Regions from separate parts of the Streptomyces sp. NPDC049687 genome, predicted to be linked through region 2. Evidence: riboswitches for the same ligand, from Rfam matches in the RefSeq annotation. Region 2 holds a riboswitch; each other region holds the start of a gene.
The links. A riboswitch is a leader RNA that binds a small molecule or an ion and turns the genes downstream of it on or off. The one in region 2 is predicted to bind cyclic di-AMP.
Positions count from the first base shown of each region.

Region 1: another riboswitch for cyclic di-AMP. It lies ahead of ACIBVL_RS22135 (transglycosylase family protein); the one in region 2 lies ahead of ACIBVL_RS19170 (transglycosylase SLT domain-containing protein).
Region 3: another riboswitch for cyclic di-AMP. It lies ahead of ACIBVL_RS18085 (NlpC/P60 family protein); the one in region 2 lies ahead of ACIBVL_RS19170 (transglycosylase SLT domain-containing protein).
Region 4: another riboswitch for cyclic di-AMP. It lies ahead of ACIBVL_RS14295 (M23 family metallopeptidase); the one in region 2 lies ahead of ACIBVL_RS19170 (transglycosylase SLT domain-containing protein).

Region 1 covers NZ_JBITLN010000007.1:92,855-98,624, forward strand. Annotated here, with positions in the region: gene ACIBVL_RS22115 (exopolyphosphatase) at 1-686, opposite strand, end outside; gene ACIBVL_RS22120 (DUF501 domain-containing protein) at 683-1,228, opposite strand; gene ACIBVL_RS22125 (septum formation initiator family protein) at 1,253-1,729, opposite strand; gene eno (phosphopyruvate hydratase) at 1,852-3,138, opposite strand; gene ACIBVL_RS22135 (transglycosylase family protein) at 3,453-4,154, opposite strand; cyclic di-AMP (ydaO/yuaA leader) riboswitch at 4,158-4,327, opposite strand; gene ACIBVL_RS22140 (transglycosylase family protein) at 4,533-5,522, opposite strand; gene ACIBVL_RS22145 (cytochrome P450) at 5,742-5,770, opposite strand, start outside.
Region 2 covers NZ_JBITLN010000005.1:452,383-458,152, reverse strand. Annotated here, with positions in the region: gene ACIBVL_RS19175 (HAD family hydrolase) at 82-906, shown strand; gene ACIBVL_RS19170 (transglycosylase SLT domain-containing protein) at 929-1,411, opposite strand; cyclic di-AMP (ydaO/yuaA leader) riboswitch at 1,415-1,641, opposite strand; gene ACIBVL_RS19165 (polyprenyl synthetase family protein) at 2,044-3,054, shown strand; gene ACIBVL_RS19160 (outer membrane lipoprotein carrier protein LolA) at 3,296-4,561, shown strand; gene ACIBVL_RS19155 (ABC transporter ATP-binding protein) at 4,637-5,599, shown strand; gene ACIBVL_RS19150 (ABC transporter permease) at 5,586-5,770, shown strand, end outside.
Region 3 covers NZ_JBITLN010000005.1:228,930-234,699, forward strand. Annotated here, with positions in the region: gene pcrA (DNA helicase PcrA) at 1-1,792, opposite strand, end outside; cyclic di-AMP (ydaO/yuaA leader) riboswitch at 2,026-2,199, shown strand; gene ACIBVL_RS18085 (NlpC/P60 family protein) at 2,207-3,355, shown strand; gene ACIBVL_RS18090 (tellurite resistance/C4-dicarboxylate transporter family protein) at 3,596-4,582, shown strand; gene ACIBVL_RS18095 (hypothetical protein) at 4,560-4,913, opposite strand; gene ACIBVL_RS18100 (NlpC/P60 family protein) at 5,410-5,770, shown strand, end outside.
Region 4 covers NZ_JBITLN010000003.1:927,380-933,149, forward strand. Annotated here, with positions in the region: gene ACIBVL_RS14285 (dihydrofolate reductase family protein) at 1-1,117, shown strand, start outside; tRNA gene ACIBVL_RS14290 (tRNA-Met) at 1,165-1,238, shown strand; cyclic di-AMP (ydaO/yuaA leader) riboswitch at 1,472-1,639, shown strand; gene ACIBVL_RS14295 (M23 family metallopeptidase) at 1,647-2,678, shown strand; gene ACIBVL_RS14300 (aldo/keto reductase) at 2,764-3,708, shown strand; gene ACIBVL_RS14305 (PrsW family intramembrane metalloprotease) at 3,720-5,138, opposite strand; gene trmB (tRNA (guanosine(46)-N7)-methyltransferase TrmB) at 5,203-5,770, opposite strand, start outside.

The DNA.
Region 1 (5,770 bases), on a different contig from region 2:
TGTGCGATCGCCGAGACCGTGGTCACCGAGCCCGCCAGTCCCACCAGGGTGTGCGCCTCGCGCAGCGGGACCGTCCGCTCGGCGAGGTCGAGGGCGGCCTCGATGTCGGCCCGCATGGCCGCGATCTGCTCGGCGGTCGGCGGGTCGGTCACCGCGCCTTCGTGCACCAGGTGGCGCTCGGTCATCCGCACGCAGCCGACGTCCACCGAGCGGGCCGCCCGTACGTGCTCCTCGCCCACCACGAACTCGGTGGAACCGCCGCCGATGTCCACCACCAGGTAGGGCCGGGTGAGGTCCTCGCGGCCCTCGAGCTCTTTCGTGGCGCCCGTGAAGGAGAACTCGGCCTCCTGGTCACCGGTGATGACCTCGGGCTCGACGCCCAGGATGTCCAGGACACCGCGGACGAAGTCGGCACGGTTCTCGGCGTCCCGGGAGGCGGACGTCGCCACGAAGCGCAGCCGCTCGGCGCCGTACTCCTTGATCACCGCCGCGTACTCGCGGCACGCGGCGAAGGTCCGCTCCAGCGCCTCGGGGGCCAGTCGGCCGGTGCGGTCCACACCCTGACCGAGGCGGACGATCGTCATACGGCGGTCCAGCTCGACCAGTTCACCGGAGTCCGGGTCGGCGTCGGCGACGAGGAGCCGGATGGAGTTCGTACCGCAGTCGATGGCGGCGACCCGGGTCACTGGGCGTCCTCCTGTGCGGGGGTCCGCGGCGGCAGCGTCACGCAGGTGCCCTTGCGCCACCACTCGGGCAGCATGGCGAGCGCCTCGTCGCCGAGCGGGTTCACACCCGGGCCGGCGGCCAGGGAGTGCGCCACGAGGACGTGCAGGCACTTCACCCGGTCCGGCATGCCGCCGGCGCTCGGGAAGCCCTTCAGCTCCTCGATCTCGTCCCGGCGCCGGATGTAGTCCTCGTGCGCGGCGCGGTAGGCCGCGGCCAGCTCCGGGTCACTCGCCAGCCGATCGGTCATCTCCTTCATCACGCCGTTCGCCTCGAGCGTGCCGATCGCCGAGTTGGCCTTCGGGCACGTCAGGTAGTACAGCGTGGGGAAGGGGGTGCCGTCGGGCAGGCGGGGGGCCGTCTCGACGACGTCCGGCTGGCCGCACGGGCACCGGTGCGCGATCGCGCGCAGTCCGCGCGGCGGACGGCCGAGCTGCTGCTTGAAGGCCTCGACATCCGCGTCGGTGGGCTCGGTGCGCGGGGTGGTCGGCGGAACTGTTTCCATACCTGTCTTTCTCAGTGCACGGTCTCACTGGTCGGAGGCGTCGGCCTTGTCGACGCCGTCCCAGACGTTCGAGTACCAGGGGCGGTCGGCCGCCCCGAGGTCGGCGCGGGACTGCTTGGCCGCGTCCGGGTCGATCACGACGTAACCGGTCTCCCCCGGCATCACATAGTGCAGCCGCTGCCGGATCTGCTGCTCGGCGTACGCGTCGTCCTGCCAGCGTGCCTTGAGGTCGCGCAGCTGCTCGACCCGCCTGGCGGCCTGTTCCTTCTCGCGCTCCAGGTCGGCGATGTCGGCGCGCTGGGAGACGTACTGCCGCATCGGGTAGGCCAGGGCCACGATCAGGGTGCACAGGACCAGCGCGAGGAGGGCGGCGCGGCCGGTGAGACGGGAACGGCGGGCCTGGCGTCTGGTCTGGGACCGGTAGACCCGGGCCGCCGTCTGTTCGCCGAGCAGCCGCAGCCTGGTCGCGGTGGAGAAACGGTCCCGGTCCTTGACGGCCATCGGCTCTCCGCCTCCCCTTTCACGTTTCACACGCGCGTACGTCCCCGCACACGGTACGGGACCGGGTACGGGGACGTACGTACGACTGGCTAAGCCTTGGCCCGCTGGGGCCCGCTCAGGGGTCAGCCCTTGAAGCGGGGGAAGGCGGAGCGGCCCGCGTACACGGCCGCGTCGTCGAGGATCTCCTCGATGCGCAGCAGCTGGTTGTACTTGGCGACGCGCTCGGAGCGGGCCGGGGCGCCGGTCTTGATCTGGCCGCAGTTGGTGGCGACGGCCAGGTCGGCGATGGTGACGTCCTCGGTCTCGCCGGAACGGTGCGACATCATGCACTTGAAGCCGTTGCGCTGGGCGAGCTCGACGGCGTCCAGGGTCTCGGTCAGCGAGCCGATCTGGTTGACCTTGACGAGCAGGGCGTTGGCGGTGCCCTCCTCGATGCCGCGGGCGAGGCGCTCGGGGTTGGTGACGAACAGGTCGTCGCCGACGAGCTGGACCTTGTCGCCGAGCTTGTCGGTGATGACCTTCCAGCCGGCCCAGTCGTCCTCGAACAGCGGGTCCTCGATGGAGACGAGCGGATAGGCCGCCACGAGCTCCTCGTAGTACTCCGTCATCTCGGCGGCGGAGCGCTCCTTGCCCTCGAAGAGGTACTTGCCGTCCTTGTAGAACTCGGAGGCGGCGACGTCGAGCGCCAGGGCGATCTGCTCGCCGGGCGCGTAGCCGGCTTCCTTGACGGCCTCGAGGATGAGGTCGAGGGCCTCACGGTTGGAGCCGAGGTTCGGGGCGAAGCCGCCCTCGTCGCCGAGGCCGGTGGACAGGCCGCGGCCCTTCAGCACCTTCTTGAGGGTGTGGTAGACCTCGGTGCCCCAGCGCAGCGCCTCGGAGAAGGACTCCGCGCCGATCGGGGCGATCATGAACTCCTGGATGTCCACGTTGGAGTCGGCGTGCGAGCCGCCGTTCAGGATGTTCATCATCGGCACCGGCAGCAGGTGCGCGTTGGGGCCGCCCAGGTAGCGGAAGAGCGGGAGGTCGCTGGCCTCGGAGGCGGCGTGGGCGACGGCGAGGGAGACGCCGAGGATGGCGTTGGCGCCGAGGGAGCCCTTGTTGTCGGTGGCGTCCAGGTCGAACATGGCCTGGTCGATCAGGCGCTGCTCGGTGGCGTCGTAGCCGACCAGCTCCGGGCCGATCTGCTCGATGACGGCGAGGACGGCCTTCTCGACACCCTTGCCCTGGTAGCGGTTGGGGTCACCGTCGCGGAGCTCGATGGCCTCGAAGGCGCCCGTGGAGGCGCCGGACGGGACGGCGGCACGACCCGTGCTGCCGTCGTCGAGGCCGACCTCGACCTCGACCGTGGGGTTGCCTCGGGAGTCCAGGATTTCCCGGGCTACGACGACGTCGATGGACGGCACGAGCATCTCCTTCTTGGGATGTGACGCTGGTTGTGCGGGGCCACGTGGGCCTTGCGACTAGAGCCTAACCGTCTTCGGGGCGTCGGCAGCCGACCGACCGTCCCGTGGACAGACAGACGGTACACATTGTTTCTGGCCGGAACAAAGACCGTCCAGGGAGAGCCGGCGAACAGAGGGCAAAGAAAACCCCGCCCCGGTGCGTACGGGGGAACACGCACCGGGGCGGGGAGCTCGTGGGGACGGGGGGGGTGTCCCTCACGAGGTCTTCAGTGTGCGGGGCCGACCTGTGGGGGTGCTGTGGCCTCGCTGGGAGCAGGGTGTCACTTCAGGTGCAGTTGCTGGCCCGGGTAGATGAGGTCGGCGACCTCGACGATGTCCTTGTTCAGCTGGAACAGCTTCTGCCAGCCGCCCTTGACGTCGTGCTTCTCGGCGATGGAGCTGAGGGTGTCGCCCTTGACGACCTTGTACTCGCCGTCACCCTTCTTGACCTTCTTGCCGGTCGGAGTGGTGACCGTCTTCTGGCTCTTGGGGGCGGCCGGGCGCTCGGCGGAGCGGGAGGCGCCCTGCTGCTCGGTCGAACGCGTGGTGGTGCCGCTGCTCGACGAGGAGGAGCCGCCGGAGCCCGACGAGGCGCTGCCGCCGTCGTAGGAGGCGCTGGACAGACCCTTGCCGCAGACCGGCCAGGCGCCCTTGCCCTGGGAGGCGAGGACCTTCTCGGCGACGGCGATCTGCTGCGACTTGCTGGCCTGGTTGGCCTGGGCGGCGTACTGGGTGCCGCCGTACGCGGCCCAGGTGGAGGCGGAGAACTGGAGGCCGCCGTAGTAGCCGTTGCCGGTGTTGATGGACCAGTTGCCGCCGGACTCGCACTGGGCGACCGCGTCCCACTCGGAGGCGGTGGCGGCGGAGGCGTTGCCGGCCGCCATCAGCGGGGCGGCGATGGCGACACCGGTGACACCGGCGAGCGCGGCGGCCCGGGTGGCCTTGGACGGACGACGGTGCTTGCCCTTGCCGGAAAACAGCATGGTGGATCCCCTCACCGACGCCTGCGAGGTGAGCTGTCGGGTTCGGGCCGGTTGAGTTGCCCGGCCGCACACCTCACGGTGCGCGGCTTCACCCCGAGCCGGTTCCGGCGGTCAACCACCGGGCCCGGCACTTACCTTGGGTCCCCCGCTCCTGCCTACGGCGCTTGACGCGACGACTGTTCCCGGGCTGCCGCTGGCAGGATTCGGCGTTGCGACGGCCGGGGCTCGGATTGCCGAGCGGTCCTGACCGTAGACACGCGATCCGCCGAATTTCAAAGACGATCAGGGCTTCTGAGACTCATCCCACACTTTCGCCAAACCGGACATTCGGCGCGAAATGGGGCGTGAACTCCTGGCCGTTTTCGGCGTGTTCCCGCCCTATTGGATGCCTGTGTCGAGGGTCTGACCGGGGACGATGGCGCTCGGATCGGCGCCGATGAGGTCCCTGTTCTCGGCGTAGAGCGCGCGCCATCCGCCGTCGAGGTCAAGGGAGTCGGCGATGGAGGCGAGCGTGTCGCCCTCCTGCACCGTGTAGGTGCTCACCGCGTGACGGCCGGAGGAGGTGGTGGAGGTGTCCGCCGCCAGGGTCTCGTCGGCGGTGGCGCCGCGATGACGGCCCGAGCCGAGGGAGCCGGTGTCGACGAGGCTCCAAGAACCCTCACCCTGGGCGGAATTGTCCGAGTCATCCACTTCTGGGATTACCGTGGGCGAGACGTCCTTCGGCCCCGCACTCCCCTGGTCGCCGGTGGAGGAGTCCGATTTGCCGGACTCGTTCGCAGCCGAGGAGGAAGGGGACGAAGTGGACTCGGGGGATGAACTCGGCGCATTCCCTGGCGAGTCGGAGGTGCCGGCGTCCGAGCCGTCGGAGGCACCGGATCCGCTCGAGCTGCCGGAGTCGGAGGACGCCCCCTTGGAAAGGTCGGACAATCCGGATGACACGGACGAGTCGGACTCGCCGTCCGCCACTCCGGTGTCGACGTCCAGCGCGCCGTTCTCCTTGGTGAGTCCGGACGTCAGCCCGCAGGTGCCCCAGGCGCCGACGCCCTCCTTCTCGAGGAGCTTCTGGGCGACGGCTATCTGCTGGTTACGGCTGGCCAGATCGGGGCTCGCGGCATAGTCGAGTCCGCCGTACGTCTCCCATTCCTTCTGCGTGAGGCTCAGGCCGCCGTACTCGCCGTCACCCTCGTCGGCACTCCAGGAGCCGCCGGTCTCGCACTGCGCCACCTTGTCCCACACCGTGCCGTCGGCAGCGCTCGCGCCGCCCGCGGCGAACAGCGGGATGGCGATGGCCGAGCCGGTCACTCCGGCCGCGACGAGGAGCGCCGGGGCCTGGCGGGGGCGACGGTGACGACCGTTCCCGGAGAGCATGCGGGGGCCTTTCTCTGGACAGCAGCAACCGGCGCGGCGGGCGGTGCGAGCACACGGGTTCGCCGCGCTGACGAGTGAACGTATCGGCAGACGATCACTTGTCACAAGTTAATGCCGCGCAGATCACGTGAAGATCACAGGCTTGAGGATCGGTCACCTTTACTCCGCCGGATGGTCACAGTTCGACTGACATACCGTCAGGTATCGGTCGGCGATCGATCAGCTACGGGCTGGAGCGAACTCCACGG
Region 2 (5,770 bases):
GAGTTGACACAAGAGGACCGGACTCCGACCTGGTCCGGTGCGCGTCGAGTCCGGCGGGTGCGGGATCCGTATTCTCTGATCATGGCCGCACCCACCGCATATGCCGAGCGCACCGCGTACTCCCTCATCGCCACCGACCTGGACGGAACGCTGCTGCGCGGCGACGACACGTTCTCCGACCGGTCGCTCGACGCGCTCGCGCGGGTGGCGGCCGCCGGCGCACGCCACCTGGTCGTGACGGGCCGGCCGGCGCCCCGCGTACGCCCCTTGCTCGACCGCCTGCACAGCAGGGGGCTCGCGGTGTGCGGGCAGGGCGCGCAGTTGTACGACGTCGGCGCGGACCGTCTGCTGTGGTCGGTCACCCTGGACCGGGAACTCGCGGAGACCGCTCTCGAGAAGATCGAGGCCGAGGTCGGCCTGGTCTACGCGGCCGTCGACCAGGACGGCGTCGACGGGCTGACGCTCATCGAGCCGGGCTACCGCATGCCGCACCCCACCCTGCCGGCCCTGCGCGTGGAGCGGCGCGACGACCTGTGGTGCGAGCCGATCAGCAAGGTGCTGCTGCGCCATCCCACCCTGTCGGACGACGAGTTGGCGGTGACGGCCCGAGCGGTGGTCGGTTCGCTCGCCACGGTCACCATGTCGGGGCCGGGCACGGTGGAGCTCCAGCCGTGCGGGATCACCAAGGCGACGGGGCTGGCGCTGGCCGCCGAGCATCTGGGCCTCAGGCCCGAGGACACCCTCGCCTTCGGGGACATGCCCAACGACATCCCCATGTTCGACTGGGCCGCCCGCGGGGTCGCGATGGCCAACGCCCATCCGGAGCTCAAGGCGGTGGCCGACGAGGTGACGACGTCGAACGAGGACGACGGCGTGGCCATCGTCCTCGAACGTCTCTATCCGTGACAACCCCGGCAGGGGACGGGGATCAGTACGCGCCGAACACGTTGTCGATCGAGCCGTACCGGGCGGCCGCGTAGTTGCAGGAGGCGGTGAGGTTCGCGACCGGGTCGAACGGGTCCCACGACGTGCCGGACACGTGGTACGCGTTGAAGGTCGGGTCGATGATCTGCAGCAGGCCCTTGGACGGGGTGCCGGCGGCCGCGTTGGAGTCCCAGAGGTTGATCGCGGCCGGGTTGCCCGAGGACTCCCTGATGACGTTGCGGTAGATGCCGTTGTAGGTGCCCGGGATCCCGTGCTGCGCCATGACCTGGAGGGACGCCCGGATCCAGCCGTCGAGGTTGTTGGCGTAGCCGAGGCTGGTGGCGGTGGCGACGGCCGGGGTCGCGGCGGAGGCGGTGGTCGCCCCGATGAGCGGGAGGGCGAGCACGGTGACGCCGGTGGCGGCGACGGCGAGCTTGCGGGCAAGGCGGGCACGGTGGGTGCGGCGGGGCTGAGCGGCAGCAGGCATGGCGAAGTTCCTCTCCGTCGCCTGCGAGGTGAGCTGTCGGGTTCGGGCGGGAGCTGCCCGGCCGCGCCCTCCTGGACGCGACTTCACCCCGAGCCGTCCCGGTATGTCCTGGGCATGTCCAGAAACATGTCCAGGGTCGTCCGGTGCGGCGACTTACCTGGTTCCCCCGCTCCTGCCGTGGTGTTCTCGGTGGGTGTGCGGGCGGTGGCAGGATTCGGCGTCCGCCCGACAGGCCGGGAACGTATGCGAGAGCACATGTCCGGAACAAGTGGCGGATGCACGGTTAAGCCCTATTGACCTTGATCTATGGCCTATGAGGCGCTTGATCCTTTGTTGTTGCAAAGCCTCAACTCGCTTGCATGGCGCGAGGAATCGGAGCGCGGTGAAGGGGAACCCGCCTTTCGGGGGAGTGAGCCAATTCACCGGCATTCACAAGAGGTGCTAATCGGGCAATAACCTCAACGGGTTATTAAGGGGGTGTCAGTGAGAAGGCACCCGGTTACAGGCCCGGCTGTAACCGTGGGGGCTGGCGGTGATCGAAACATGACCGGATACGCTGACTTGAGTGAGCGCAGAGACCTATCGACAAACCGCGTAGTCGGCAGTAGACACCAGCAGACAGGAGACACCTCGTGACCGTCGTCGAGCCGTTCGGGCTGAGCGTGCGGGACCAGGCTCTGGAAGCCGATGTCCAGGCCGGATTGGCGGCTGTCGAGGAAGGCTTGCTCGAGGCCACCAAGAGTGAGGTGCCGTTCATCACCGAGGCGGCCCAGCACCTGCTGCGGGCCGGCGGGAAGCGGTTCCGCCCGCTGCTGGTGATGCTCGCGGCGCGGTTCGGTGACCCGTACGCGCCCGGGGTCGTCCCGTCGGCCGTCGTGGTGGAGCTCACCCATCTGGCGACCCTGTACCACGACGACGTGATGGACGAGGCGGCCGTGCGGCGCGGGGTGCCCAGCGCGAACGCCCGCTGGGGAAACTCGCTCGCCGTCCTCACCGGCGACTTCCTCTTCGCGCGCGCCTCGCACATCCTGGCCGACCTCGGCCCGGAGGCGGTGCGGGTGCAGGCGGAGGCGTTCGAGCGGCTGGTCACCGGTCAGATCCTGGAGACGGCGGGCCCGGTCGACGGCCGCGACCCGGTCGAGCACTACCTCGACGTCCTCGGCGGCAAGACCGGCTCCCTGGTGGCGGTGTCGTGCCGCTTCGGCGCGATGATGTCGGGCGCCGACGAGACGGTGGTGGACGTGCTGACCCAGTACGGGGAGCGGCTGGGCGTCGCCTTCCAGCTGGCCGACGACGTCCTCGACATCGCCTCCGACTCCCACGAGTCGGGCAAGACGCCCGGCACGGACCTGCGCGAGGGCGTCCCCACCCTGCCGGTGCTGCGGCTGCGGGAGCGCGCGGCCCAGCAGTCGCTGCCCGAGGACGTCGCCCTGTGCGAGCTTCTCGACTCCGACCTCAGCGACGACGCGAGGCTCGCCGAAGCGGTGGCCGCGCTGCGCACCCACCCGGCGCTGGAACAGGCCCGCCGGGACACCGTCCGCTACGCCGAGGAGGCGCGGGCCGCGCTGGCGCCCCTCGCGGAGTGCGACGCGAAGGCCGCGCTGATGGGGCTCTGCGACGCGGTGGTCCACCGCGCCGGCTGAGCCCGGGGGGACGGACCCTGGGCTACCCCTACGGGTCGCAGGGGGCTGTCGGAACTCCATGTCATACCGCAGGCGTACGCGGAGTTGAGTCCGTGGGGTGACGCTTCGTCGTGTGTCATTTGGTCAGATGGGAACCACGGAAAACACCACTCCTCACCGATTCGGGTGAGAATGGCGGCACCGGGTGGGGACGTTCAACGCGAGCTGACCAGCCGCCGCCGACGACGGAGGTAAGGCACACATGGCACCGAACGCATCCGACGACAGCCTGAGCGCCGGGGAGACGGACGACCTGCGCGTCGGGCGGCGCAAGGCCGTGCGGTACGTCGTCCCGGTCACCGTGATCGGAGTCGCCGCGGCGACGATAGGCCTGGTCCCGGCGCTCGCCGACGCGGGCGACCCCGACCTGCCGAAGATCACCGCACCACAGCTCCTCGACAAGATCGCCGCTTCGGACGTGCAGCAGCTGTCCGGCACCGTGAAGATCAGCACCGACCTCGGCCTGCCCGACCTGGGCGGGCTGACGAGCGGGCTGCTCTCCGGCGCCACCGGCGACGACGGATCGTCCGCCGACCCGTCCGCGCGGCTCACCGAACTCGCCTCCGGCACCCACACCCTGCGCGTCGCCGCCGACGGCCCCGACCGGCAGAAGCTCTCGCTGCTGGAGAACGCCGCCGAGTACAGCGTCATCCACAACGGCAAGGACGTCTGGGGCTACGACAGCTCCGCCAACGAGGTCTACCACTCCACCGCCGGGGAGGGCGCGAAGGAGGGCGCGGAGACCCCCGTGCCCGCCACGCCCAAGGACCTCACCGAGGACGCCCTCAAGGCGGTCGACGACACCACCTCCGTCACCGTCGACGGCACCGTGCACGTCGCGGGCCGCGACGCCTACAAGCTGCTGATCAAGCCCAGGCAGTCGGGTTCCACGGTCGGCGCGATCAGCGTGGCCGTGGACGCGAAGACCGGGATGCCGCTGAAGTTCACCCTGGCCCCGGCGAGCGGCGGTGCCGCCGTGGTGGACGCGGGCTTCACCGAGGTCACCTTCGCCAAGCCCGCCGCCTCCACCTTCGACTTCACCCCGCCCAAGGGCGCGAAGGTCACCGAGGGGGACGACACCGAGGCGGCACCGGAGCACTCCGGCACGTCCGGCGAGGACCTCCCCAAGGACCTCGAAGGCCTTGGCGGTCTCCACGGGATCACCGGCTCCGACGGATCGGAGGGCTTCGACGTCCTCGGCAAGGGCTGGACCTCCGTCGCCGTCCTCGAGACGGGCGGTGAGGGCGTCCCCTCGGACTCGGAGCTCAACTCCGAACTCGGCTCGGACGCCGGCGGCGCCCTCAGCGGCTTCCTCGGCTCCTTCGGCGACAAGGTGAGCGGCAAGTTCGGCTCCGGCACCGTCTTCTCCACCCGCCTGGTCAACGCGCTGGTCACGGACGACGGCAAGGTCTACGTCGGGGCGGTCACCAAGGACGCCCTGGTGAAGGCGGCCGACTCGGCGAAGTGAGCCCCCCGTACGCTGGAAGTCGTACGGGTACCGGGTGGCGAGTACCGGTGCAGGTTGCCGGAGATCGGGGGACGGATGGGGCAGGCGAAGGAGGGCCCCGTGGCCGGCGAACCCGTCATCCACACCCACGCCCTCACCAAGCGCTACCGCGGCGGCCAGCTCGCGGTGGACCGCCTCGACCTCACCGTCCCGGAGGGCAGCGTCTTCGGCTTTCTCGGTCCGAACGGCTCCGGCAAGACCACCACGATCCGCATGCTGATGGGGCTCATCGAGCCCACGTCCGGTGGGGCGCGCGTCCTGGGGCAGCCCATGCCCCGGGCCGCGCGCAGCGTGCTTCCGCAGGTCGGCGCGCTGATCGAGGGGCCGGCCCTGTACGGCTTCCTCTCCGGCCGCGACAACCTCCTGCGCTACGACGCCGCCGACCCGACCGCCGACCCACGCACCCGGCGCACCCGCGTCACCGCGGCGCTGGAGCGGGTCGGGCTGACGGCCGCGGCCGGCAAGAAGGCGAAGGCGTACTCGCTCGGCATGAAACAGCGCCTGGGCCTCGCCGCCGCCCTCCTCCAGCCCCGCCGTCTCCTCGTCCTCGACGAGCCCACCAACGGCCTCGACCCGCAGGGCATGCGGGAGATCCGCACCCTCGTGCGGGAGTTGGCCTCGGACGGCACCACCGTCTTCCTCTCCTCCCACCTCCTCGACGAGATCGAGCAGGTGTGCACCCACGCCGCCGTGATGGCACAGGGCCGGCTGATCACGCAGGGCGCGGTGGCCGAGCTGGCGGCGGGCGCGCGCGGCCGGCTCGTGGTGACCACGCCCGACCCCGGTGACGCGGCACGGGTGCTGAAGGAGCAGGGCGCGGCGGACGTGACCATCGGCGAGGACCGGGTCACCGCCGAGCCCCCGGACCGCGATCTCGCCGAGGTGAACGCCGCGCTGGTCACGGCCGGCGTCCGTGTCCGGGGCTTCGCCGTCGAACGTGCCTCCCTGGAGGACGCGTTCGTGGCCCTCACCGGGGAGGGGTTCGATGTCGCGGGCTGAAGCCGTACGAGAGCTGCGGGCGCCCAGGCCTTCGTGGTCCCTGGGTCTCCTGCGCAGCGAACTCCTCGTCACCTTCCGCCGCTGGCGGACCCTCGCGTTGCTGGCCGTCCTCGCGGCGGTGCCGATCCTGGTCGGCATCGCCGTGAAGATCGAGACGAGTGACGGCTCGAC
Region 3 (5,770 bases), 220 kb from region 2:
GGGCCACGGCGGCGAGTTCCTGGAGGTTCTCGATCCGCGTCTCGTCCTGCGGGTCGGTGGAGGCCTGCAACTCGGCGAGGTAGCCGGTGCGTTCCAGCACGGCCTCCAGCACGGTCGCGGGGCCCGCGCCGGACTCGACGATCGTACGGAGTTCCTCCATCAGCGCGTTGAACCGCTTCACGGCGTTCGTCGACCGCGCGGCCATGCCGTACGCCTCGTCGACGCGCTTCAGCGCCTGCGCGAAGCTGATCTTCTCCCGCTGCGAGAGGGCGTCGATCATCGCCTCGGCGCGGTCGCCGATGCCGCGCTTGGGGACGTTGAGGATCCGGCGCAGCGGGACGGAGTCCTCCGGGTTGGCGAGGACACGCAGGTAGGCCAGGACGTCCCGGACCTCCTTGCGCTCGTAGAAGCGGACACCGCCGACGACCTTGTACGGCAGGCCGACGCGGATGAAGACCTCTTCGAAGACACGGGACTGGGCGTTGGTGCGGTAGAAGACGGCGACATCGCCGGCCTTGGCGTCGCCCGCGTCCGTGAGGCGGTCTATCTCGTCGGCGACGAACTGGGCCTCGTCGTGCTCGGTGTCGGCGACATAGCCGGTGATGCGCGCGCCCGCGCCCGCGTTGGTCCACAGGTTCTTGGGGCGGCGGGACTCATTGCGCTCGATGACCGCGTTGGCCGCGCTCAGAATGGTCTGCGTCGAGCGGTAGTTCTGCTCGAGGAGGATCGTCGTCGCGTCCGGGTAGTCCTCCTCGAACTGGAGGATGTTGCGGATCGTGGCGCCCCGGAAGGCGTAGATCGACTGGTCGGCGTCACCCACGACGCACAGCTCGGCGGGTGGCACGTCGTAGTCGCCGGGCGGTACGTCGACCGGGTGCTCGGAGGTGCCGACCAGCTCCCTGACCAGGGCGTACTGGGCGTGGTTGGTGTCCTGGTACTCGTCGACCAGGACGTGCCGGAAGCGGCGGCGGTAGTGCTCGGCGACGTCCGGGAAGGCGCGCAGCAGATTGACCGTCGTCATGATCAGGTCGTCGAAGTCGAGGGCGTTCGCCTCGCGCAGCCGCGACTGGTACATGGCGTAGGCCTGGGCGAGGGTCTTCTCGAAGCCGTCGGTGGCCTGGGCGGCGAAGTCCTCCTCGTCGATCAGCTCGTTCTTCAGGTTGCTGATCTTGGCACTGAAGGACTTCGGCGGAAAGCGCTTGGGGTCGAGGTCGAGGTCGCGGCAGACCAGGGCCATCAGGCGCTTGGAGTCGGCGGCGTCGTAGATCGAGAAGGAGGAGGTGAAGCCCAGCTTCTTGCTCTCCCTGCGCAGGATGCGCACGCACGCGCTGTGGAAGGTCATCACCCACATCGCGTTCGCGCGCGGGCCGACGAGCTGCTCGACGCGCTCCTTCATCTCACCCGCGGCCTTGTTGGTGAAGGTGATCGCGAGGATCTGGCCCGGGTGCACGCCGCGCTCGGCGAGGAGGTGGGCGATGCGGTGGGTGAGCACGCGCGTCTTGCCGGAGCCGGCGCCGGCGACGATGAGCAGGGGGGTGCCGGCGTGGACGACGGCCGCGCGCTGGTTGTCGTTCAGCCCCTCGAGGAGTGCCGCCGTGTCGATCGCCGGGCGCGCGGCGCCGTCGCGATAGTAGGCGTCCCGGTCCGGTGGCACGTCGAACTTCCCGCCGAACAGATCGTCCGGAACCGATTCCGGAGTGTGATCGTCCTCGGGCGGTGGCGGGGGTTCCTCCCCGTGGCCGCGGGGGCCCTGGAGGTCCGCCAGGAAGCTGTCGTCAAAGAGGCTGCTCATCGCTCTCCGAGTCTAGGGTGCCCCACCGACAACGCGGACGCCGTCCCGGGAACATCCCCCGCCCTCACCTTCCGAGGCGGCCCTATCACAGCACGTGACCCCGCGTACGGGCTTTGCTCAAGGTAACGAAAATGTACCGGGCATATCGCCCATCAACCTTCACAGGGGCCACACCAGTTGGCTACCGTGCCGGGCAGGCCCTACGGATCCCCACCGGCGAACCTCGCCGGGCCGCACGGCCTCCGCCGAGTCCGGTGCGCCCCTGTGCGGCAGCCGGAGCCGGGGACCCACCGAACCCCTGGGGTGAATCGGCCCGCCTCCCCTCCCGGGACGGGCCGTAGGGCGCCCTTCCGAACCATCCGCCCGAACCCGACAGCTAACCCGGTAGGCGGACGATGGAAGGAGTCGCCTCTCTTGGCGTCGCAGCACCGCAAGCCGCGCTTCCCGGGCACACGCGTGGCAGGCATACGCACCCCCGCTCTCGCCACCGCCGCCCTCACGTCCGTGGCCCTGCTCTCCCAGTCGGCGAACGCCGCCCCGTCCGACGACGGCAGGCCGAGCCTGGAGGAGGTCGAGAAGAAGGTCGACGACCTCTACCGCCAGGCGGAGTCGGCGACCGAGAAGTACAACGCCGCCAAGGAGCAGACGACCAAGCAGCGCAAGCGTGTGGACGGCCTCCTGGACGACGTGGCCCAGCGCACCCAGAAACTCAACGAGGCACGTGAGGAGCTGGGTTCCTTCGCCGCCGCCCAGTACCGCACCGGCTCCTCCGCGCCCGACACGGCGACCTTCCTGCTCGCGGACTCCCCGCAGGACTACTTCGACCGGACGCAGCTGATGAGTCGGCTGACCGACCGCCAGAAGGGCGCGGTCGACGACTACGTCACCGAGCAGTCGGCGACGATGAAGAAGCGGCAGGAGGCCGCCGAGAGCCTCGCCACGCTCACCGACACGCAGAGCGACCTGAAGACCGCCAAGGCGACCGTCCAGAAGAAGCTCAGCGCGGCGCGCGAGCTGCTGTCGCAGCTGACCGCCCAGGAGAAGGCGCGGCTGGCGGAGATCGAGAAGCAGAAGCAGGAGGAGGCCGCGCGCCAGGCGGCGGAGCTCGCCCGGCAGCAGGCCGCCGAACAGACCGCCCAGCAGCAGAGCGCCGACTCCTCGGGGACCGCCGGCTCCTCGTCGTCCACGACGGACTCCTCGTACGCCACCAAGGCCCAGAAGGCCCTCGCCTTCGCCCGCGCACAGATCGGCAAGCCGTACGTCTGGGGCGCGACCGGCCCCGACTCCTACGACTGTTCCGGCCTCACGCAGGCCGCCTGGAAGGCGGCGGGCGTCACCCTCCCGCGCACCACCTACGACCAGGTGAACGCCGGCACCACCGTCTCCCTCGCCGACGCCCAGCCCGGCGACCTGGTCTTCTTCTACGACGACGTCAGCCACGTCGGCATCTACATCGGCAACGGCATGATGATCCACGCCCCGAAGCCGGGCGCGTACGTCCGCGAGGAGTCGATCTACTACGACGGCGAGTCGGGCATCCACAGCGTGGTCCGCCCGGCCTGAGGCACCGGTCGGCACGACCGGCCCGAGGCGCCCGCGCGGTGCACCCGGCCGAGGCGGGCGCGCCGGCCACGCACGCGCGTGGGCCGTTTTCTGTAGCTACGCGCGCGTACGGCCCGCGTGTGCCCCCCCCGCAACGAGCCGCTCGCCACGGCGGGTGGGGGCGCCCCCTCTGGGGGAGCGTGCCGGGCGTCGCGACGGGGCGAACGTTGCCTGCCCTGCCGCGGCACTAGCATCGGCCCCATGCCCGGCTCCTCCTCCCGTCGCGCCCGGTGGGCGCAGCGTCCGCCGGCGGCCGGCGCCGCCGTGCTGGCGACCGGCATCCTGTCGGTCGGACTGCAGTCGGCCGGGTACGGCGTCCTGTCCCGCGTCGCCCTGGCGCTGGCGGGCGCCGCCTGGGTGGCGCTGGGCGCGGACTTCGTCGTACGGCTGGTGCGGGAGCGCGAGCGGTGGTCGGCGGAGGCGGGTGCGCCGGGCGGACTGACCGCCGTGGCCGCCACGACCGTGCTCGGCACGCGGGTCTCGGCGCTCGGCCGGCAGAGCCTCGCCTGGGCGTTGCTGGCCCTGTCGGCGGTGCTCTGGCCGGTGCTGATGGCAGGAGTCGTACGGCATGTCGTACGGCACGTGGTGGGGCACCTGGGGCGGATGCGCGGGGACGTGTTCCTGTGCTGCGTGGCCACCCAGGGGCTCGCGGTGCTGGGCGCGACGCTCGCCAAGGCGGAGGCGGTGGCCTGGCCGGCGCACACCGCGCTGGTGCTGTTCTGGCTGGGGCTGCTGCTCTACGTGCCGATGCCGGCCCTGTTCGACTGGCGGCAACTGACCGAGGGCGCCGGGGACCAGTGGGTTGCGGGCGGGGCGCCGGCCGTCTCGGCGCTCGCGGGGGCGAGTCTCATCACCGCCGACCGCGGGGAGCTCTACCTGTGGAGCGCCGACGACAGGGGCGTTCTGCGGGTGGTGACCGCCGCGCTGCTGGTGCTCGCGCTGTGCTGGTACGCCGTTCTGCTCGTCGCGGAGGTACTCCGTCCGCGACCGCGCTACGACGTGCGGCGGTGGGCGACGGTGTTCCCGATGGGGATGACGGCGGTGGCGACGTCGGCCGTCGCCGCCGCCCTGCGCGTGCCCTGGCTGAAGGGGCCCGGGGAGGTGCTGCTGTGGGTCGCGGTGGCGGCCTGGCTGGCCGTGGCGTCGGCGGCGGCCGGCGCTCGGGTCAGGTCCACAGGACCGCGATGAAGACGTTCGCCACGGTCAGCAGGCCGACCAGGCCGAACAGGGGCTTCTCCACCTTCTCGTCGTCCCGCTTCACATAGACCAGGCCGAGGATCACGATCAGCAGCGCCAGCTTCACGCCGATCTTGATGTTGTTGACGGGCTGGTCGTCCGCCTGGTTGAGGCCCACCAGGATCACCCCGGTGACCAGCATCGTCGCCGCGCCGTGCAGCATCGCGGGAACGAAACGGGCCGTGCCCTGACCCATCGCCTTCATCTGTGTGAGGAAGCCACCGAGGAGCGCGGCGATGCCGATGATGTGCAGGCCGACGAAAAGATGGATGAGTACGTCCATGAGCCCGGATGCTAATCAGCCCCGCTCCGGCCACCCGACACCGGCCCCGCATACGTGATCGCGCCTGCATATATGCGTCCGTAGCAGCCGACCGTGCCGAAGTGCCCCGGAATCGCCGCATCGGTCACCGCGCCGCGCGAATCCGACGCCCCCGCCCGGCTCCCTGGGCAGAAACGGTCACCTGGTGATCCACTCGTGCCATTACCGCACATCGCGTTACCAACCCGACACAGACGGGCCTAGCGTCCTCCCCCAGGTGACCGGCTCCCCACCGCCGCCCGGACCAGGGGCGGCAGTCGGCCACCACCGCCGAAAGGTCCGGCGGCGCCCCGCTCCCCCTGTGCGGGCCGCCGCCGGACACGTCAGCCGCTCTCCTCGGCCGTCCGTCCGCTCCCCCGACGGCCGAGGGGTCGACTGACATCCCGTGGGTCCGTCCGACGACCGTCCGACGACCGTACGGCCGAGGCGGAGGTACGAAAGGACGTGCAAGTCCCACGTGGCAGCGCACCGCAAGCCCCGACAGCGCTCGCTCGGCGGCCAGACGGCCCGTTCGGCGTTCACCCTCGCCCTCGCCGGTGCGGCGACGGCCACGGCCTTCGACGGAACCGGACAGGCCGAACCGCAGCTGACCGCAGCGCAGGTCAAGGCCAGGGTGGACAAGCTGTACCAGCAGGCGGAGGCAGCCACCGAGAAGTACAACGGCGCCCGGGAGAAGGCGGCCGCCGCCGAGCAGCACCTGAAGACCCTGCGGGACGAGGCGGCACGCAAGGAGGAGAAGCTCAACTCGGCACGGGAAACGCTGGGTGCGATGGCGGCCGCGCAGTACCGCAGCGGCGGGCTCGACCCGGCCGTGCAAC
Region 4 (5,770 bases), on a different contig from region 2:
CGTCCTCCTGTCCGCCGCCGTCTCCCTCGACGGCTACCTGGACGACACCACCCCCGAACGTCTGCTCCTCTCCAGCCCCGCCGACTTCGACCGCGTCGACGAGGTACGGGCCTCCGTCGACGCGATCCTCATCGGCGCCGGCACCATCCGTGCCGACAACCCCCGCCTGCTGGTGAACTCCGCCGCCCGCCGCGCCGCCCGCGTCGCGGTCGGACAGCCGCCGTACCCCCTCAAGGTCACCGTCAGCGGCTCCGGCGACCTCGACCCGGCCGCGAACTTCTGGCACACCGGCGGCGACAAGGTCGTCCTCACGACGGAGAAGGGCGCCGAGCGGGCCCGCGCCATCGGCATCGCCGCGGACGTCGTCCCCCTCGGCCCCGAGCTGGACTGGCGTCGGCTCCTCGAACACCTCCACGACGGGTACGGCGTCCGCCGGCTGATGGTCGAGGGCGGCGGCACGATCCACACCCAGCTGCTCCAGCAGGGCCTCGCCGACGAACTCCAGCTCGTCCTCGCCCCCCTCCTCGTCGGCGACCCGGACGCGCCCCGGCTCTTCGGCCCCGGCGCCTACCAGGGCGGACGGCTGCGCCTGACCGAGACCCGGCGGATCGAGGACGTGGTCCTCATGCGCTACGAGCCCACCGCACCCGGCACCGGCCCGCTCCCCGCCGCCGCCGACCGCCGCTGGCTGGCCCTGGCCTGCGAGCTCGCCGCCCTGTGCCCGCCCTCGCGGACCGCCTTCAGTGTCGGCGCGGTGATTGTGGCCGCCGACGGGACGGAACTGGCGCGCGGCCACTCCCGCGAGGCCGGCGACCCGGTCGTCCACGCCGAGGAGGCCGCCCTCGCGAAACTCGACCCCGCCGACCCCCGCCTGGCCGGCGCCACCGTCTACAGCAGCCTGGAGCCCTGCGCCCGCCGCTCCTCCCGTCCCCGCCCCTGCGCCCGCCTCATCCTCGACGCAGGCGTGCGCCGGGTGGTCACCGCCTGGCAGGAGCCGGACACCTTCGTGACGGCCGCCGACGGCAACGGTCTCCTGACCGCCGAGGGTGCCGGCGTGGTGGTCCTCCCGGAGTACGCGGAGCAGGCGCAGGAGCCGAACCGGCACCTGCTCGGATAACCGATGTGCTTTCCGTCCCGCTGATGGCGTACAGTGGTGTTCACCGACGCGGGGTGGAGCAGCTCGGTAGCTCGCTGGGCTCATAACCCAGAGGTCGCAGGTTCAAATCCTGTCCCCGCTACTGAAGGCCGAGAGGCGGAATCCATAAGGGTTCCGCCCCTCGGTTTTTTCTTGTCCGGTGACTGTGCCTCTGCTGTGGACTCGTCCAACTCGCCCGTTTTTCACCGCTCTTGGCGGCGAAAGTCCAGGCCAAAAATGTTGTTGATCAAGCAGAAGAGCTTGGAAAGCCGCCCCCGGGTCTATTAACGTTCGATAACGCAGCGCGGTCGTCCCAGCCGTCACAAGAGTCGGCTCCGTGCGCACGCGCCGAATCCCGCAAGGGAACCGGGGAACCACCACCTTGGGGTGAATCACGCGGAAGCCGCCGTGAACTCGCAGAGTCACGAACGGTTTACGCGCGTAGGAGACCTTCCCGCTCCGAACCCGTCAGCTAACCCGGTAGGCGACGGAAGGAAAGGAGTGCGCCCGCGTGGCGTCCAACCGGCCTGCCCCAGAAGCCCCGTTCGTACCGAGCCGGCACTCCTCCGAGACCTTCGGCTACGGCAGCTACCGCACCGACGAGGGCCCCTGGGAGGAATGGAACCCCACCGAGGAGTCCATTCGTCCGGTCCGGGGCAAGCACCGGGTCGCCAAGCAGCGCGGCGGCGGGTTCGCCCGCAGCTCCACGGTCCTCGGCGTCGGCGTGATCGCCGCCGTCAGCGCGGGCGGCATGGCCAGCGCCAACACCGGCAAGGCCCCGGTCTCCCTCTCCATGCCCGACCTGCCGGGCGTGGGTTCCCTCATCTCCGACGACGACCCCGCCCAGGACACCGCGCCGGCCCTCGTCAGTCTCGGCACCGAGGCCGACTCCGGTGACCAGAGCACGGCCGACGCCGGTGAGGCGCTGCGCAGCCGGATCATGGCGCAGGCCGAGTCGCAGCAGACCCAGGTCGCCTCCAAGGCCCAGGCCCTCGCCGAGGCCGCCGCGGCCAAGGCGGAGGCCGCCGCCGTGGCCAAGGCCGAGGAGGAGGCGGAGGCCAAGGCCGCCGCCGCGAAGGAGAAGGCCGCGCAGGCCGCCAAGGAGAAGGCCGAGGCCGCGCGCCTGGCCGAGCTGGCCAAGCAGTACACGCTGCCGACCTCCTCGTACACCATCACCTCGACCTTCGGTCAGGCCGGCTCCCTCTGGTCCTCCGGCTACCACACCGGCCTGGACTTCGCCGCACCCACCGGCACCCTCATCAAGGCCGTCCACAGCGGCACCATCACCGAGGCGGGCTGGGCCGGCTCCTACGGCTACCGCACCATCCTCACCCTGGACGACGGCACCGAGCTGTGGTTCTGCCACCAGTCGTCGATCAGCGTCAGCGTCGGCCAGAAGGTCGCCACCGGTGATGTGATCGGCCGCGTGGGCGCCACCGGCAACGTGACCGGCGCGCACCTCCACCTCGAGGTCCACCCCGGCGGCAGCGCCACCGGCATCGACCCGATGGCCTGGCTGCGCAGCAAGGGCCTCAATCCCTGAGAGACCCCGTCGGAGCGGTTCCGTTCACAGCTTCTTCGTGCAAGCTCCGGAATGGGCCGCTGCGAGGCCGTTGTTGACGTAGGACATGACTTCTCTGCGCAAGCTCGGCTCCTCCGACCTCGAGGTCTTCCCCCTGTCCCTCGGCGGCAACGTCTTCGGCTGGACCGCCGACGAGACGGCATCCTTCGCCGTCCTCGACGCCTACGCGGCCGCCGGCGGCAACTTCGTCGACACCGCCGACTCCTACTCCTCGTGGGTCGAGGGCAACAGCGGCGGCGAGTCCGAGACCCTCATCGGCAGGTGGCTGAAGAAGAGCGGCAACCGCGACGACGTCGTCATCGCCACCAAGGTCAGCCAGCACCCCGACTTCCCGGGCCTGACCGCCGCCAACATCAAGGCGGCCGCCGACGCCTCACTCCGCCGCCTCGGCACGGACCGCATCGACCTGTACTACACCCACTTCGACAAGCCCGAGGTGCCGGTCGAGGAGATCATCGGCGCCCTCGACGAACTGGTGAGGGCGGGCAAGGTGCGGCACATCGCCGCCTCCAACATCTCGCCCGAACGCCTCCAGGAGTCCCTGCAGTTCTCCGACCGCGAGGGCCTGGCCCGCTACGTCGCCCTCCAGCCGCACTACAACCTGGTCTCCCGCGACACCTACGAGGGCCCCCTCCAGGAGCTCGCCGCCCGCGCCGGGCTCGCCGCGGTCCCCTACTCCGCTCTCGCCTCCGGCTTCCTCACCGGCAAGTACCGGCCCGGTACGACGGTGCGGAGCCCGCGGTCCCCGGGCGCCGCCAAGCACCTCGAATCCGAGCGGGGCCGGCAGGTCCTCACCGCCCTGGACGAGATCGCCCGGGCCCACGACACCGAGGTCGCCACGGTCGCCCTGGCCTGGCTCGCCGCCCAGCCGACGGTGGCCGCGCCGATCGCCTCCGCGCGCACGGTCGACCAGCTGCCGGCCCTGCTGGGGGTGGCGGAGCTGGAGCTGACGGAGGAGGAGACCGGGAGGCTGACGCGGGCCTCGGCCTGAGCCACCCCCGGCTACCCCTGGTAGGGGTTGGCGACGGGATACGACCCCGCGGGATACCCGTAGCCGTAGCCGTACGCCTGCCCCGCCGGGTACGCGTACCCGGGGGCGTGCCCCTGGCCGTGCCCCTGGCCGTGCCCCTGGCCGTACCCGTAGCCCCCGTAGACCGGCCAGGGCCCGGCGGGCACCGCCACCCGTAGCGGCGGAGCCGTCATCCGGGCGGCGTGATCCAGCGCGGGCCGGGCGACGTCCTTGCGCCGCCACAGCTCGTTCAGCAACTCCCGCTCCCGTACGACGAAGTCGGCGCTCGCCCGCCCGCTGCGCCCCCGGTGCCGCAGGAACGCCAGGGAGGTCGCGTAGGCCTCGTACTCGGCCACCGCTCGCGCCGCCGGGCGGCCCAGATGCCGTTTGGCGTACTCACGGGCCAGCCGTCGGGCCCGCATCGAGCCGAGCGCGTACGGCTCGGCCGGGGTGACCCAGCCGGCGGCCGCGTAGGCGGGCAGCTCCTCGCGGACCGTGCGCAGCTCACGCTGCCTGGTCCACACCACCAGCCAGGTCAGCAGCCCGAACGCGGGCACCATGAACGCCGCGTACACCGCGAAGAACCCGAACTCGCCGAAGGTCGAGGAGCCGTTCCACAGGGCGTGCATGCCCATCGCGAGGAGCAGCCCGCACAGCGGGACCAGGACGCGCCGCACGTGCTGGTGGTCGCCGGCGCGCGCGGCGAAACCGAAGCCGAGGCCGGTCAGGACGGTGAACAGGGGGTGCGCGAACGGCGACATGATGACGCGCACGAAGAAGGTCGCGACGGTGACGGAGGCGATGCCGCTGTCCCCGGTGAGCTGGTCGGTGCCGAACGCGGTGCCGAGGTACAGGATGTTCTCGGTGAAGGCGAAGCCGGTGGCGGTGATCCCGGCGATGACCACCCCGTCGACGAGCCCGGTGAAGTCCCGTCTGCGGAAGAGGAAGACGAGGAGGATCGCGGCGGCCTTGGCGGACTCCTCGACGATGGGCGCTATGACGGTCGCCCCGAGGGTGTCCGCGCTGGACGGATCGGCGGTCGCCGTGGCTATCCACTTGGTGGCGAAACTGTTCGCGACGATCGCGATCAGCGCGGCCGCGCAGGCGCCCCAGGCGAAGGCGAAGATCAGGTTCCGCCAGGGCCCCGGCTCCACCCGGTCCAGCCACCGGAAGGCGGCTATCAGCAGGGGTACCGGCAGCACCGCCAGCCCGAGCCCGACCAGGAACCCCTCGGTGCCGGTCTGTTCCCGCACCAGCGCCAGGATCACCAGCCCGGACAGCGCGAGCAGGGTGATGGGCGCCCCGTATCGCACCCATCTCCGCTGCCACCAGTGGGCGTGGCGCAGGGAGCCGTCCTCGGTTGGGCCGCCCGGGTGCGGTGGATACGGCGGATACGGGGGACTGATGGCCACGGCATCGACCCTAACGAGGGAGGGGACTGTGGTGGAAAGGGGTTTCAGCGATCCCTGCGCTGTGTCAGTGATCCCTGTGCTGGACGCGATGCTGTACGCGACGGAAGAGCAGGTCGTTCACCACATGACCCTTCTCCAGGCCCTGGCCCTCGAAACGGGTCAGCGGCCGGAACGCGGGCCGGGGCGCGAACCCGCCGTCGGCCTGCGTGTTCTCGAAGTCGGGGTGTGCGCTGAGCACGTCCAGCATCTGCTCGGCGTACGGCTCCCAGTCGGTCGCGCAGTGCACGACGGCCCCCGGCTTCAGCCGCGTCGCCGCGAGGCTGAGGAACTCCGGCTGGATGAGGCGCCGCTTGTGGTGGCGCTTCTTGGGCCAGGGGTCGGGGAAGTAGACGCGCAGCCCGTCCAGTGAGTCGGGCGACAGCATCTCCCGCAGCAGGATGATCGCGTCACCGTTGGCGACCCGGATGTTGCTCAGCCCCTGCTGTTCCGCGAGGTTGAGCAGATTGCCCTGGCCGGGGGTGTGCACGTCCACGGCGAGGATGTTGGTGTCGCGGTCGGCGGCGGCCATCCGCGCGGTGGCCTCGCCCATCCCGAACCCGATCTCCAGCACCACGGGCCCGGCGTTCCCGAAC